2 regions of the Desulfomicrobium salsuginis genome follow, and region 1 is predicted to be linked to the other one. Evidence: riboswitches for the same ligand, from Rfam matches in the RefSeq annotation. Region 1 holds a riboswitch; the other holds the start of a gene.
What was found. Region 1 has a riboswitch for cobalamin ahead of ACYQ3G_RS03645 (anaerobic ribonucleoside-triphosphate reductase activating protein). Riboswitches for the same ligand answer to the same signal wherever they lie in the genome.
Positions count from the first base shown of each region.

Region 1 (5,085 bases):
TCGAAGGTCAAATTCGTGAACGGGCTCTGCCCGCCCCAGCGCGAGGTCGTGTTCAGGTTGAAGACGAACTTCTGCATGGCCTGCTTGACTTCGTCGTAGTTCAGGCCGTCATGGCGCACGAAGGGGGCGAGGTAGGTGTCGACGTTGTTGAAGGCCTGGGCGCCGGCCCATTCGTTCTGCAGGGTGCCCAAAAAGTTGACCATCTGGCCCAGGGCCGCGTCGAAGTGGCGCGAGGGGCCCGAGGAGCAGCGGCCTTCGAGGTTGAAGCCTTCCAGCAGCAGGTCGCGCAGGGACCAGCCGGCGCAGTAGCCGGCCAGGCCGAAGGACAGATCGTGGATGTGAAAATAGCCGTGCTCGTGGGCCTGCCGGATTTCCTCGGGGTATTTCTCCAGGGAGTAGCGGGCCTGGACCGAGCCCGAGAGGTGCAGCATGAGCCCCTGGAAGGAGTGGGCCATGTTGGCGTTCTCGCTCACGCGCCAGTCGGACTTGTTCAGGTAGCTGTCGATGGTCTCGGTCACGTCCAGGAACGTCTCGGTCTGGCTGCGGATCTGGCGGCGCTTTTCGCGGTACACGATGTAGCGGCGTGCGACGTGATAGAGGCGGGACTCCATGAGCACCTGCTCGACGGTGTCCTGCACGAGTTCCTGTTCGGGATTGTCCATGCCGTCGAGCTTGGCCTCCACCTTCCCGGCCAGGCGTTTGGCCAGGAGGGGGTCCTTGATGCCGCTGGCGTTCAGGGATTTGAGGATGGCCTGGGCAATGCGGTCCACGGACCAGGATTCAATCCGTCCGTCACGTTTCACAATCTGCTGGGGCATGAATACTCCGATCGAAAAATCTGGTTTGAGGTTCTCAAGAAACGTCCGCGGCACTTCGGGGCGGCACGAACTCCTGGAAGGACAGGAGCTGGTCCGCGGGCACCTGGGCTCTCGTCTCCTCCAGATCATCCGGGGAAAGGGCCGGGACCTTGGTGCAGCGGAAATAGACGCGACCCGGATACTCGGCGGCCAGGCCGAAAACCCGCTCCAGAGACTGCCTGGCCCCTTGGGGCGTCATGGCGCGCCCGGTCAGTTCCGGGTACATCCGCCACGGCCCCTTGACGTCAACGGCCACGGTCTGGACCAGGTTCTCCCTGAGCAGATCGGCCAGGACATCGGGGGCAGAGCCGTTGGAATCAAGCTTGACCGGAAGGCCCGTGACCGCAAGGTCGGCGAGCAGCTCCGGCAGGCCGTCCAGACAGGTCGGTTCGCCGCCGGACACGGTGATCCCGTCCAGCCAGCGGCGGCGCCTGCCGAGGTCGGCCAGCACCGTCGCCCTGTCCAGGGCGGGCAGTTTCTCCCAGGTCCAGGCCAGGGAGGCGTTATGGCAGGTCGGGCAGCGCAGGTTGCAGCCGCCGGTGAAAAGCACGCAGGAAACCCTTCCGGGCCAGTCGCACAGACTCACCGGCTCAATGCCGCGCACGCGATCCCAGACAGGGCTCGTGTCCGTCATGTCAGCTCGAAGTTTTGGACGTTTCTTTCTGAATATCTCAACGCCCTGCATCCGCGTGCAGAGGGTTAAGAGAAATGCTTCAGACCGGTTTTCTGGCTCGCCCTTTGGGGCTTACAGTGGCGGGACCGCCCCGGATTCGCACCGGGTTCCCAGGCTCCTGAAGTGGATCAGCGGAACGGAGTCATTCTTAATCGATCCGACTCGCTGCGGCAACCGAAACCTTTTCCACACGGCCTCCAAAGCATTGTGGAAGGGCAAACTAGATTTTGGAATCCGGATGGTTGCGGCGCAAAAATTCTCTCCCCACCAGGGGCAGCGCCACCGCAAATGCACAGGCCAGGGTCAGGAAGGTCGCGGGCAACCCTTCGGCATCGGCCAGTCGGCCCACCAGGGGGCCGGTCAGGACGAAACCCAACCGGAACACCAGGCTGTGCAGAGAAAGGATGCTCGCCCGGTTGCGGCGCTCGCTCAGGGCCTGCAGCCGGGAGCGCATGAGCGGGCCCTGCAGGCCGCGCATGGCCGTGAGCAGGTAGTAGAAGGCAAAGCTTCCTAGGGCTGTGGAAAAGCCAAGGCCGGCATAGGCGGCGACGATGAGCAGGAAGAAGAGCCCGTACATGCCCCGCATGCCGATGCTCCGCTGCACCCTGTGGCTGCCTGAGGCGGCCAGGGCCACGACCAGGTTGGCGCCGGCCCAGGCCGGGCCGAACCAGCTCAGAGGAACGCCGCAGGCCTGCATGTGGGGTTGGATGAGCCAGACCATGTAGAAGGAGGCCAGGCCCAGAAGCGTCCCGCTCAGAATGGTCGACCGGATGGCCGGGCTGGTGAAGGCCAGGCGACACACGCCCAGGGCCTCGGCCAGATGGGAGGTGACATGTCCGCCGTCATCCCCGACGGGCTCTCGCAGGCTCAGGCACAGCCCCAGGGCCAGGGTCCAAACGGCGATCTGCGCCACAAAGGGCATGAGCGGCCACTGGGCGTACATGAAGCCCGCCATAAGCGCCCCGGCCGCCTCGCCGCCCTGGGCCCAGCCGACCATGCGACCGTCGCAGCGCGCGTAGAGATCCACCCTGTCGGCGGCCCGCAGGCTTTCGAAGAGAAGCGCCGTGTCGGAGCCGCTGATAAAGGCGTAGCTCACCCCGAGCAGCAGCTCCGCCAGCAGGACGCCCCAGAAGGTCTCGGCGGCAAGATACCACCCCCAGCCCAGGAGCCCGAAGACGCAGGCCGTGACCAGAGCGAAGCGGTACCCGAGCCGGTCGCTGACGTAGCCCGAGGGGTATTCCATCACGACGCTGGCCAGGGAGAAGAACACCTGCAGGGTCAGGATCTCGGTCAGCGACAGGCCGATTTCGTCCTTCCAGAAGAGGGTGATGACGGCCATGGGAAAGAGCGTCATCTTCAGGGCCGCAAAGACATTGAGAGTCAGAAGCGTCCTGCGCAAACCGCGCTCGTCGGCCATCACCGCCACCTCCCGGCACCTGCCGCGGGCAGGATGCGCAGCGTATTCACGACGTCCCTATCCGCGCACCAGCGGACCGAAAAACATCCCCGACTCTCGAGGCTTGCCCACAAGCTGGGGGATGGCCCGGTTCAGGGCGTGAATGACAGGCACGCTCGCCGCGATGCTGCAGACGGTGACCGCGGAGCTGACGAGAAAGATCGATCCCCCGTCCCCGGGGAACGCGGCCAGGGCCCATGCGGCCAGAGGTTTATTGACGAAGTGATAGAAGACCCCGTTCATGGCCAGCAGGATCATGCCGTTGCGGCCCAGCAATGTCAGATACGAAGACCTCTGCAACGCCTTGCCCAGGGCCAGGACCATGCACGTGCCCGCCAGGGCCGTGAAGGGGAACCACAGGAAATGGCCATGCCCCGAAAGAAGAATGATGACTGCCTGCAGATAGCGGAAAGGGCCCTGGTTGAGGTCGAAGGTCAGATGCACCGCTGCGGCCGAGACCAGAAAGATGGCGACAGCCGTCCCGGGCCCGACCCTGTCCAGCACCCGTGTGCGTCCCAGGAGAACCCCGATGAGATAGAACGCGTACACGACCGGCACCTCGTGTAGAAGCCAGAAGCTCATGTTCTGCCCGAAGAAGAAATACCGCTCGTTGAGGGCGTACCCGCCGATGTAGCAGGCCGCTGCGGCCAGCAGGATGCGCCGGGGGGTGTTCAACGCCCAACCGGCCAGACGGTGCACGCACTCCACGCTGACGAGGCAGGCCACGAACCACAGGGGAACGCAGAAAAGCGGGAACCCCATGGCCGTGGCCACGGTGGCCTGCAGGTAGCCGGCCGGCTTCGAGAGGTCGACGATGGGAAACCACCCCGGCAGAAACAGGGAGATGAGGGCCAGGACAAGGCTGAAAAACAGGTACGGCACGATCCTGCCCGCCCAGGTCGAAGCCACGAAGGCCTTCGGCGGCACGACGGCCGGACGCGCACCGCGGACCAGGCCGGACAGCACGAAGAAGAGGATCATGTGAAAGGAGTAGATCCATTTGTACTGCAAAGCCGCAGCAGGGTTCTGCAGGTACATGGTCTGCTCGACGAAATGGCCGTAATAGACCAACCCGAGCCCCAAGGCTCGTGCCGCGTCGACGGCGTCCAGACGCCCTTCCCCGTTTCGAATCATGACGGCTCCTCGCGCTGTGTTGCGGTCCGGCACGGTGCCGGTCCAAGGTCGAAGATGAGCACAACCGCCCGCCTTTTGTCACCAATAAAAAAGGCCCCCGAAGGGGCCTTGGTGTAGAGCGGGATGAGTCCTACTTGTTCAGCTTCACTTCCTGGGGGAAGATCGGCAGATACCGGTAGGAAAGGCTCATGACCAGGAAGCCGTAGGCCACGATCATACCGGAGGTGGACCATTCGGCCCAGTTAGGGGCGTAGGACGTCCAACGGTCGAAGGGCATGACCGGGATGGCCAGGGCCTGGACCGTGAAGACGAAACGGTTGATGGTCACACCGATGGCGGTCATGACCGCGGCGGTGTACATCAGTGCAGGACGCTCGCGCACCCAGGGAGTGATCAGCATCACGGCCGGGATCACGCCAAACCAGAAGAGTTCGAGCCAGAGCAGGATCTGCCCGTAGCCATACTCGCTGTTGTACATCTGGTCGAAGGTCAGCCCCATGCCGGGCAGGATGCCCTTGGCCCAGGCGTAGGTATCGATGATCTTGAAGAAGATGTAGACGCACAGGAGCAGACCGGAGATCTTGCCCATGAGCTTCTTGGTCTCGTAGCTGACCAGCTTGCGGCCGGTGATGGCTTCCATCAGGGCGGCGCAGATCATGGTGAAGCCGGGACCGGAGGCAATGGCCGAGGAGATGAACAGGAAGAAGGTCCAGGGCCAGATGAAGAAGCCTTCGCGGAACACGAACGGACGGCCGAAGAGCACGCCGTACATGCCGCCCAGGGAACCCTGGTGGAAGAAGGACAGGAAGGTACCGATGCCGGCAAAAAGCGGCATGTACACGTGGAAGTTGTGGGCCAGATGGTGGCAGAACCGGTTCTCGTTGATCTTGCGGTTCTCCAGGATGAGCGGAACGTACTCGATGATCAGCACCGTGCAGTAGCAGGTGATGCAAAAGATGACTTCC
Region 1 covers NZ_BAAHYA010000001.1:829,571-834,655, forward strand. The annotation lists gene ACYQ3G_RS03640 (ribonucleoside triphosphate reductase) at 1-818, opposite strand, end outside; gene ACYQ3G_RS03645 (anaerobic ribonucleoside-triphosphate reductase activating protein) at 853-1,491, opposite strand; cobalamin riboswitch at 1,557-1,686, opposite strand; gene ACYQ3G_RS03650 (MFS transporter) at 1,751-2,947, opposite strand; gene ACYQ3G_RS03655 (acyltransferase family protein) at 3,005-4,120, opposite strand; gene qrcD (menaquinone reductase integral membrane subunit QrcD) at 4,251-5,085, opposite strand, start outside.

Region 2 (5,085 bases), on a different contig from region 1:
CCGGAAAGCGCCCCTTGGTGTAGCCAAGGGCCGAGAGGCCGATGTCGGAAATGCCCTGGACCACGCCGTCATAGCAGTCCTTGGGCTTGGTCAGGGTGCCGGCCGGGTAGTAGTCGATGACAACCTGCCCGTTCGTGCGGGCCTCGACCTCGCGGCACCACTGTTCGGCCAGCTGCGACTGGATGTGGGTCGGCGGGAAGAAGTTGCTGTAGGAGAGTTTGACCGGCCCGGCGGACATGGCCGAACCCGAGAAGCCCAGGACAAGCACGGCGGCGACCAGCGCCGCGACCCGAAAAGACAGCCTCATCTCGAAAATCCTCCGTGTGACAGGTGCGGCCGCGCCCCATGCGCCGGCCCGTTTCATGCCTGGGTGTCCAGGGCGTTGGCCAGGGCCAGCCGCATGGCGGCCCGGCGGAAATCCTTGCGGTCGATGGTGCCCGTGCCCAGCAGCGAATGGATCAGGAAACCCTCGAACAGGGCCGTGTTCAGGGCCCCGATCTTGCTCGCCGGGTAGCCGCTCTTCACGTACGGGGCGACGATGTCCTCGAAGATATCGTTGGACAGCCTGTAGAGGGACTGGTTGAGCTGGGCGCGGAGTTCCTCGTTGCGGGAGGCGTGAATGGTGAACTCCAGGAAGACCGATGACCAGTTGCGATCGTCGATCATGGTCTCCAGAAAATCGAGGATGCGGTCCATGACTTCTTCAAGACTGCGGGCATGTTTCAGGGCCGCGTCGCGCATGGCCCGGTAGGACTGCATCTTGATGGCGATGATCTCCAGCATGATCTCGTCCTTGCTCTGCCAGTGCCGGTAGAAATTCCCCTTGGCATAGCCGGCGTCGGCCGTGATCTCGGCCACGGTCGTGGCCACGAACCCCTTGGCCGCGAAGAGCCTTTCGGCGGATTCGAGCAGCTCGCGCTGGGTCTGAAGCGATTTTTCCTGCTGTTTCCTGGCCACGTCATCCCCTTAAATTGGACAATGGTCACAAAATGACCAGAAGTCATTTTATGACCACTTATTCGCGCACCGGCCGCAATGTCAAGCGCCATCGAGAAGATTCCGCAACCTCTCTTGCGGAACACCCGAAACGCCCCACTATCCTTGACAGCCTCCGAGCCCCCGACTAGCCTTCCACCCACTTCGGATACCTTCGGGTGTAAAAGGGAATCCCGTGCAAATCGGGAGCGGACCCGCCGCCGTGAGTTTCAGCAAGGCCATCCTCCGCGCTGTCCACTGGGAACCATCCTGGGAAGGACGAGGACGGTGAAACGAGTCGGAAGACCTGTCCGAAGACCAACCACAGTCTGTGCCGTCCGCAACGGGGGTTTTGCGGGCCGCGCCCCGGACCCGCGTCCGTCTTCATCCATTTCCCCCGCCAAACCTGGAGGTCTCATGTTCAAAGCCTCGCATGGTTGCGGACTCGTTCTCGTCATTTCCCTTATGTTCCTCGGCGCCCAGGCTTTCGCCGGCCACGGTGGGGATCGGCCGACCAAAAAGGGCATCCTGCTGGTCGCCTTCGGTACCACGGTTCCCGAGGCCCGCGCCGCCCTGGACACCATCGACGCCAGGGCCAAGGCCCGCTTTCCCGACCTGGAGGTGCGCTGGGCCTATTCTTCGCGCATCGTGCGCCAGAAACTGGCCGACGAGGGACTGCACTTCGATTCCCCGGCCATGGCCCTGGCGCGCATGATGGACGACGGCTTCACCCATGTGGCCGTGCAGTCCCTGCAGACCATCCCCGGCGAGGAGTTCCACGCCTTGCAGCGCACGGTCGAGGCGTTCTCGGGCCTGCCCAAGGGCATGGAACAGGTGACCCTGGGCCTGCCGCTCCTGGCCGAACCGGCCGACGTCGAGGCCTGCGCCAAGGCCGTCATGGCCAGCCTGCCGCCTGACCGGAAAAAGAACGAAGCCGTCATCCTGATGGGCCATGGCACCCATCACCCGGCCAACATCTACTATCCCGGCCTGCAGTACTCCCTGAGCCGCCTGGACCCCCTGGTCCTGGTCGGCACCGTCGAGGGCACGCCATCCCTGGACGATGTGCGCGCGACTCTGAAAGAACGAAAAGTCAGGAAAGCCTGGCTCCAGCCTCTCATGGCCGTGTCCGGCGACCACGCCGTCAACGACATGGCCGGCGGCGGGGACGACTCTTGGAAGTCCGTGCTCACGGCCGACGGCGTGGCCTGCGAAGCGGTGCTGCGCGGCACGGCCGAGATCCCGGCCTTCGTGGACATTTGGCTTGACCACCTACAGGCCGCCGTGGAGCGGTTGAACTGACCATGACCGGGCCGCGTCACACCCGGGCCTGGCTGCTTCTGGCGGCCGCCGTGCCCCTCTCGGTCTACGCGGCCCTGTTCTTCGGGTCCTACCCCCTTTCGGCTGCAGCTATCCACGAGGCCCTGACGGCCTGGCTGCGGGGCGGGCCCGAAACCCAGGATCTGGTCATCGTACGCGACATCCGCCTGGGCCGCATCATCCTCTCGTTTCTGACCGGATCGGCCCTGGCCGTCTCGGGCGGGGTCTTCCAGGGCCTGCTGCGCAACCCCCTGGCCGACCCCTTCACCCTGGGCATCTCCAGCGGCGCGGCCTGCGGGGCGGCCTTGGCCCTGGGTTTTGGCTGGGCCCTGCCGGGACCGACCGCCCTGCCCCTGGCCGCCCTGGCCGGGGCCTTCGCGGCCATGGGGATGGTCCTGGGCCTGAGCCGCCTGGCCGGAAATTTCTCGCGCGAAAGCCTGGTCCTGGGCGGCATCGTCGTCTCGACGTTTCTGGGCGCGCTCATCGCCCTGATCAAGTCCCTGAACGAGGAGTCGCTCTCGGCCATCGTCTTCTGGATCATGGGCAGCTTTCAGGGCAGGGGGTTCGACCACGTGGGTGTCATGCTGCCCTACCTGGCCGTCGGCGGCGCAACGGTTTTTCTGCTGGCCCGCGAACTGGACATCCTGGCCCTGGGGACCGAGCAGGCCGCCCAGGTCGGGGTGTCCGTGAAGCGGGTACGCGTCGCCCTGCTGGTCGGCGCCGGCATGCTGACCGCCGCGGCCGTCAGCGTCTCCGGGATCATCGGCTTCGTGGGCCTCGTGGTGCCGCATCTGGTGCGCATGCTCGTCGGGCCGGACTCCCGCCGGCTGCTCCTCTTCTCGGCCCTGGGCGGAGGGATTCTGCTGCTGTGGTCCGACGTCCTGGCCCGAACCATCCTGGCCCACGGTGCCGAACTGCCCGTGGGCGTGCTCACGGCCCTCTTCGGCGGGCCCTTCTTCTGCCTGATCATGGCCCGCAGGCGCACGGCATGAGCGCGCCCATGATTGAGATCGCAGGCCTTGCGGCCGGCTACGACGGCCGGGCCGTGCTGCGCGGCGTCACCCTGAGCGTGGGGTCCGGGGAGTTCACTGGCATTCTGGGACCCAACGGCAGCGGCAAGACGACCCTCGTCCGCGCCGTGTCCGGGGTCCTGCAGCCCCTGTCGGGGAGCATCCGCATCGGCGGCGACGACATCGCGGCGCTTCCGCCCAAGGCCCGGGCCGGCCGCTGCGCAACCGTGGCCCAGAAAACCCCGGCCCTGCCCGGCGTGCGCGCCCTGTCCCTGGTGCTCATGGGCCGCTACCCCTACGTGTCCCTTTTGGGCGGCTACGACGCCGCCGACGTGGAGCGCGCCCGGGCGGCCATGGACGAGACGCGCAGCCTGCACTTGCGGGACCGGGCCGCGGACACCCTCTCGGGCGGCGAGCTGCAGCGCGTGGTTATGGCCAAGGCCCTGGCCCAGGACACGGAGCTGCTGCTTCTGGACGAGGCGGCATCCAGCCTGGACGTGGCCCGGACCGTGGACCTCTACGAGCTCTTGAAAGTCCGCAACGCCGCCGGGACGACCATCCTGACCGTAGCCCATGACCTGAACCTGGCCGCCCTCTATTGCCGTCGGCTCGTCTTTCTGAAAAACGGGTCCGTCGTGGCTGACGGACCGACCCGTGACGTGTTCACGGCCCAAACACTGAGCGATATCTATGAAACACCCCTTGCCGTGGCCCCGCACCCTCTCACGGGCGCTCCCCAGGCTCATCTTGTGCCTCGCCCTTAGCTTCTGCCTGACGAGTGCGGCCGCGGCCGAAGTGCGCGTCACGGACGACCGGGGAGTGGAGATCCGCCTGGACGCCCCGGCTGCCCGGATTGTGCCCCTGTACGGCGCCTTCGGCGAGATCCTGGCCGACCTGGGCCGGGAGGAGGCCGTCGCCGCGCGCACGGCCGCTGACGAGTTTCCGCCGTCCATCGCTTCGAGGCCGTCCATCGGCACGCACCTGCGGCCCAATGCGGAGCTGATCCTGGGCCTTTCGCCCGACCTGGTCGTGCAGCTCGGCGGCCGCCCCGAGGCGCTGGAGCCCGTGCGCTTCCTGGAGGAACGGGGACTTGTGGTGGCGGTTTTCAACCTGGAAAATTTCGAGCAGCTCTTCTCGGTCATGGAGCGCCTGGGCGTGCTGACCGGCAGCGGCGAACGGGCCGCAGAGCGCGTGAGCACCATGCGCGCCGAACTGGCCGCCCTCGAGGCCTCCCGAAAGGGCCCGCAGCCACGCATCTTCTTCGAGGCCCGCTACCCCAACCTCCTGGCCGCGGGCCAGGGCTCCATGGTCGCGGAGATCATGGCCGCGGCCGGCGGGCGCAACTGCGTCGAGGCCCCGGACAAGCTCGTGCGGCTTGGCGAAGAAGAGGTTTTGCGCCTGGCGCCGGACATCTACCTCGTGCAACAGGGCCCCATGAACCCTTCCCCCGTGCCCCTGGCCGAGCGTCCCCTGTTTCGCACGCTGCCCTGCCTGGGCACTGGCCAGGTCTTCACCGTGGACCAGGCCCTCTTTTCCCGGCCCGGACCGCGCAGCATCGAGGCCGTGCGGCAGCTTTCAACCATCATCGCAAACTGGAAAACGGAGGTCCGCCCATGAGCGGCCATTTATACGGCATCGGCGTCGGCCCGGGCGACCCGGAACTTTTGACCATCAAGGCGGCGAAAATCCTCGGCAGCGTCGACGTCATCCTGGCCGCGTCCTCGACCAAGAACGACGACTCCATGGCCCTGGACATCGCCCGCCCGCACCTGCGGCCCGA
Region 2 covers NZ_BAAHYA010000002.1:575,611-580,695, reverse strand. The annotation lists gene ACYQ3G_RS09820 (TRAP transporter substrate-binding protein) at 1-307, opposite strand, end outside; gene ACYQ3G_RS09815 (TetR/AcrR family transcriptional regulator) at 361-957, opposite strand; cobalamin riboswitch at 1,126-1,304, shown strand; gene ACYQ3G_RS09810 (sirohydrochlorin cobaltochelatase) at 1,393-2,277, shown strand; gene ACYQ3G_RS09805 (FecCD family ABC transporter permease) at 2,280-3,287, shown strand; gene ACYQ3G_RS09800 (ABC transporter ATP-binding protein) at 3,296-4,069, shown strand; gene ACYQ3G_RS09795 (ABC transporter substrate-binding protein) at 4,053-4,922, shown strand; gene cobI (precorrin-2 C(20)-methyltransferase) at 4,919-5,085, shown strand, end outside.
Region 2: another riboswitch for cobalamin. It lies ahead of ACYQ3G_RS09810 (sirohydrochlorin cobaltochelatase); the one in region 1 lies ahead of ACYQ3G_RS03645 (anaerobic ribonucleoside-triphosphate reductase activating protein).